2 regions of the Dechloromonas sp. ZS-1 genome follow, and region 1 is predicted to be linked to the other one. Evidence: predicted binding sites of a transcription regulator. Region 1 holds the regulator's gene; the other holds the start of a gene.

Region 1 (2,393 bases):
AGGCTGACATGCGGGGTAAAGCGCCCGGCCCAGATGGCCCGGTCGACGCGTGCGGCCTCCTCCCGCAAAGGGTCGCGCGCCAGCAAGGCAAGACTCGGCACGCGGCCGAGCGCCGCAGCCAGCGACAAGCCCGCTTCAATCCCTGCCGTCTGCGCCGCCGGATCGGCCACGACAACCCGTCCCCGGGCAGTCACCGCACTAGGCGACGATACTGAGGCCAGGGCTTCGCGTGGCAGTTGGGGAAAATACAGGGCGAGCCAGAGCATGATGAGGACGCGGGGCATGCGGCAAGGCCAGGGTCAGCGGTCGGGCTGCCGGCATGCCGCGCCGCTTCAGGATATGCACCGAGAGGCCCTGCGCGGCCGGCTGCAGGGAAACGCGCAAGGCCGCCGGCGAGGTCTCACGGGCGGCGGCGGTCGACCGCCACACACAGGCAAAAACCGGGTGCTGTTCAGCCGCTACCTGCCACCGCCGCAAGGTGCGTGCGTCCAGCGCGGCGGTGCTGCCTCGCGTATGCCGCTGGCCGGCCAACTTGCTCGCACGCCCAGCCAGGGCAGCGGACAGACCCCCATCCCGAGCCGGCATCGGTGCATTCACCGGCATCGCGCCCTCTGGCAGGCAACTCCCCACGCCGTCGAACGCGGTTTGTAAAAAATAGGGCGCCTGCCGACTCAGCGGTGCATTCGCCCGATGCTGCTCGGGCCACACCAGCACGGCCGAAAAACCGCCGCTCGCCAGCAACTGCTCGACACACCAGGCCAGTTCGCGGCCGGGATAAAGGATGACCAAACGCTGCAACGCCACCCCGGCGGCCAGCCAGGCGGGAGCATGCGGCACATAAGGCGGTGCCACCAGGGCGAGCCAGCCATCTCCGGCAGACAGCCGCGCCAGCGTCGGCATGATCAGGGAAAGTTCGCCGATGCCCGCCTGGTCGCTCAGACACTCGGTCAATTGCCCCTGCGGCCAGCCGCCTCCGGGCAATTCGGCATCGAGTTCCGGATAGCCGGTGGCCAATGCGTCCACCGGCAGGCGGGCCAGCGCATCGCCGCGCCAGACATCGCCCCGGGCCAGCACATCGGCCAGCGCGACTGTCTGCGGCATGGCGCTCATGAGAAGGTGCTGACCGCTCCGCGAATCAGGCCGACGGCCACCCCTTCGATGGCGAAATCGACCTGGGCCGGATTGACGATGATGGGCTCGTAATCCGGGTTTTCGGCGATCAGCTTGATCAGGCCGTTCATGCGTTGCAGGCGCTTGACCGTGACCTCTTCATCCAGCCGGGCAACGACGATCTGCCCGTCACGCGCTTGCGTGGTCTTGTGTATGGCAAGCAGGTCGCCATCGAAAATCCCGGCATCGATCATGGAAAGGCCGCGCACCTTGAGCAGAAAGTCGGCACGGGGATTGAACAGTCCGGCATCCAGGGCATAGCGTCCCTGCACGTTCTCGACAGCCAGAATGGGCGAACCGGCCGCCACGCTACCGATGAGGGGCAAACCCAGTTGTTCGACCAGACGGATACCCCGGGCCGAGCCCGGTTCCAGATTGATGGCCCCTTTTTTGGCGAGGGCCTTGAGATGATCCTCCGCCGCATTGGGCGAGGCAAAGCCGAAGGCCGTGGCGATTTCGGCCCGGGTGGGCGGCGCGCCAAGGACTTCAACCGTATTGCGGATGAAATCGAGGATTTCCTGCTGTCGCGGGGTCAGTTTCATGAGGGGCTCCACGCAAAAACCAATGACTGTATTTTTGTACAGTTATCGATTTTTGGCAAGCGGAAGCAAGCGGCAAAATCGGCTAATATCCGGCGTCGACCGTCAGAGTACCGATCATGAAACTGCAACACCTGCCCCTGGGCGCCCGCTTTGAATACGAAGGCAAGGTCTTCGTGAAGACCGGCCCGCTGACTGCCTCTTCGGAAGAAGGCGGGCAGCAGATCATTCCCCGCTATGCTGTTCTCAGACCCATCGAGACCGCAGATGCCGCCCCCAAAACCGCAGCCCGGGGCCGCCTCACCGAAGCCGGCGTACGTGCCGCCTTCGACACGTTTTACCGGACCTGCAGCCGCCTGGTGCCGGAGAGCGAGCAGGCAGCACTCGAAGCCGCCCGCGACCGTTTTTTCACTGCGCTGAAGGCCTAACCCCGGCCGCATGGCGGGCCGCATGACGTGCACCGCCATGCACCTGAATCAGGCGCATCAACTCGCCCAGATCGATGGGCTTGGCAATATGCGCCACCATCCCGACGGCAAAGCAGCGATCCCGCTCTTCGCCATAAGCATGCGCCGTCTGGCCGATGATCGGCAGATCCGGCGCCATGGCCAGAATGCGTTCGGTGGCCTCATAGCCGCCCATGACAGGCATCTGCAAATCCATCAGGACCACATCGAAGGCCGC
Region 2 (2,393 bases), on a different contig from region 1:
TTGCTGACGCAGTTCCTGACGCAGACGGGCATTGCCGTAGCGGCTGCCGCGCTGGCTGGCGCGCTGGCTGGCAAAGCGGGAATCGGAGAGCAGGCGCTCCGCCTGCAAGGCATCGAGGACGGCTTCCAGCGCGTCCTCGGATTCGGCCAACGGGGCCAGTTTCTTGTGCAGCTCCGCCCGGCTGTGATCTCGCCGGGTCAGGAGTTGCAGCGCCTTGACCCGGAGGTCAGGCATCGGCAGCGGCAGCCTTGGTCGGCTTGATCACGGTCACTGCAGCGGCTTCGCGAATGCCGGCTTCGACTTCCTGCGCGATGGCCGGATTGGCCTTCAGGAATTCACGGACATTGTCCTTGCCCTGGCCGATCTTTTCGCCTTTGTAGGAGTACCAGGCACCCGACTTGTCGATCAGCTTGTGAGCCACGCCCATTTCGATGATTTCGCCTTCGCGGGAGATGCCCTCGCCGTACAGGATGTCGAAAATCGCTTCACGGAACGGGGGCGAGACCTTGTTCTTGACGACCTTGACCTTGGTTTCGTTGCCGATCACCTCGTCGCCCTTCTTGATGCCGCCGATACGGCGGATGTCCATACGCACGGAAGCGTAGAACTTGAGCGCGTTACCACCGGTGGTGGTTTCCGGGGAGCCGAACATGACGCCGATCTTCATGCGGATCTGGTTGATGAAGATGACCAGGGTGTTGGTCTTCTTGATGTTCGCGGTCAGCTTGCGCAGGGCCTGGGACATCAGGCGGGCATGCAGGCCGACCATCTGGTCGCCCATTTCGCCTTCGATTTCGGCGCGCGGGGTGAGGGCAGCCACCGAGTCCACGATGATGATGTCGACCGAGCCGGAACGCACCAGCATGTCGGCGATTTCAAGTGCCTGCTCGCCGGTATCGGGCTGGGAGATCAGGAGTTCGCCGACATTGACGCCCAGTTTCTGGGCGTAGGAGGGGTCAAGCGCGTGTTCTGCATCGATGAAGGCCGCCACACCGCCCTGTTTCTGCATTTCGGCAACGACTTGCAGACAGAGGGTGGTCTTGCCGGAGGATTCCGGGCCGTAGATTTCGACCACACGGCCACGCGGCAGGCCGCCGACGCCAAGCGCGATGTCCAGGCCGAGCGAGCCGGTCGACACGACCTGCAGGCCCTGTTCGACATCGGCTTCGCCCATCTTCATGATGGAGCCCTTGCCGAATTGCTTTTCGATCTGTTGCAGCGCCGCTGCCAGCGCTTTTGCCTTGTTGTCGTCCATGGGGGAGTCCTCGAAAATTTGAGCGGATTATGGCACAGGGGCCACGGATGGTATAGAAATTGCCTGATTCGTCATTCGGGGCCCGGACACGGTATAGTGTGGTCTGATCCCCAGTACAAATACTGTATATCCGTACAGTACATGATCCGCAGGCCCTCTGGCAAGCGGATTTTTGCCTTTCTGCACCGGTCGACCGCCGGGCCCTCCCGAGATGACTGTTTACGCGCCGCCCCCGGCCACCGGCTCCACCGTCCTATACACCGACGACGCTTTCCTGATCACCGACAAGCCCGCCGGCCTGCTCTCCGTACCCGGGCGCGGCGAGGACAAGCACGATTGCCTGATCCACCGGGTGCAGGAGACCCATCCCGAAGCACTCATCGTGCATCGCCTCGACATGTCCACCTCCGGTCTGCTGATCCTGGCGCGGGGCGAGGCCATGCAGCGCCACTTCTCGATGCTGTTCCGCGAACGGGCTGTGGACAAGCGCTATATCGCCGTCGTGCAGGGCATCGTTGAGCAGGATGTCGGCGAAATTGACCTGCCGATGATCTGCGACTGGCCAAACCGCCCCCGGCAAATGGTCGACTTTGAGCGAGGCAAGCCCTCGCTCACCCGCTACCGCGTGCTTGAGCGTTCGCCCGCCACCCAGACCACCCGGGTCGAGCTTGAGCCGGTGACCGGCCGCTCGCACCAGTTGCGTGTGCACATGATGTCGCTCGGCCACCCGATCCTGGGCGACGACCTCTATGGCGGGATCGCTTACGAACGGGCCGAGCGCCTGCTCCTGCACGCGGCCCAGGTCGCCTTTGCTCACCCGGTGAGCGGCCTGCCGCAGCAATTTGAATGCGCCCCGCCTTTTTGACGTCCAGATCGCCGCACAGCACCGTATAATCCGCGCATTTTCAACCCCTTAAGCCGGTCGACCGCGCGACATCATGCTGATCTGGTTCGTCGTCCTTTACCTGCTCGTTTCCATCGGCATCGGCCTGCTCGCTGCCACCCGCGTTCATAGCGCCAAGGATTTCGCCGTGGCAGGCCGTCATCTGCCGCTGCCCGTGGTGACCGCCACCGTCTTCGCCACCTGGTTCGGGGCCGAAGCCGTTTTCGGCGTCTCGGCCACCTTCGTCAAGGAAGG

What was found. Region 1 encodes LexA, which represses DNA repair genes until DNA is damaged. Its sites were predicted from a motif close to ACTGTATNTANATACAGT; they were not measured.
Region 2: a site for LexA is predicted at 1,377-1,394, ahead of recA (recombinase RecA). Genes of this name have one in related genera too.

Annotation. Positions count from the first base shown of each region.
Region 1 covers NZ_JBDIYD010000007.1:142,488-144,880, forward strand. The annotation lists gene AACO21_RS11085 (DNA polymerase Y family protein) at 1-284, opposite strand, end outside; gene AACO21_RS11090 (SOS cell division inhibitor) at 199-1,110, opposite strand; gene lexA (transcriptional repressor LexA) at 1,107-1,712, opposite strand; gene AACO21_RS11100 (hypothetical protein) at 1,829-2,137, shown strand; gene AACO21_RS11105 (PhnD/SsuA/transferrin family substrate-binding protein) at 2,118-2,393, opposite strand, start outside.
Region 2 covers NZ_JBDIYD010000001.1:279,728-282,120, forward strand. The annotation lists gene recX (recombination regulator RecX) at 1-234, opposite strand, end outside; gene recA (recombinase RecA) at 227-1,255, opposite strand; gene AACO21_RS01385 (RluA family pseudouridine synthase) at 1,467-2,120, shown strand; gene AACO21_RS01390 (sodium:solute symporter family protein) at 2,194-2,393, shown strand, end outside.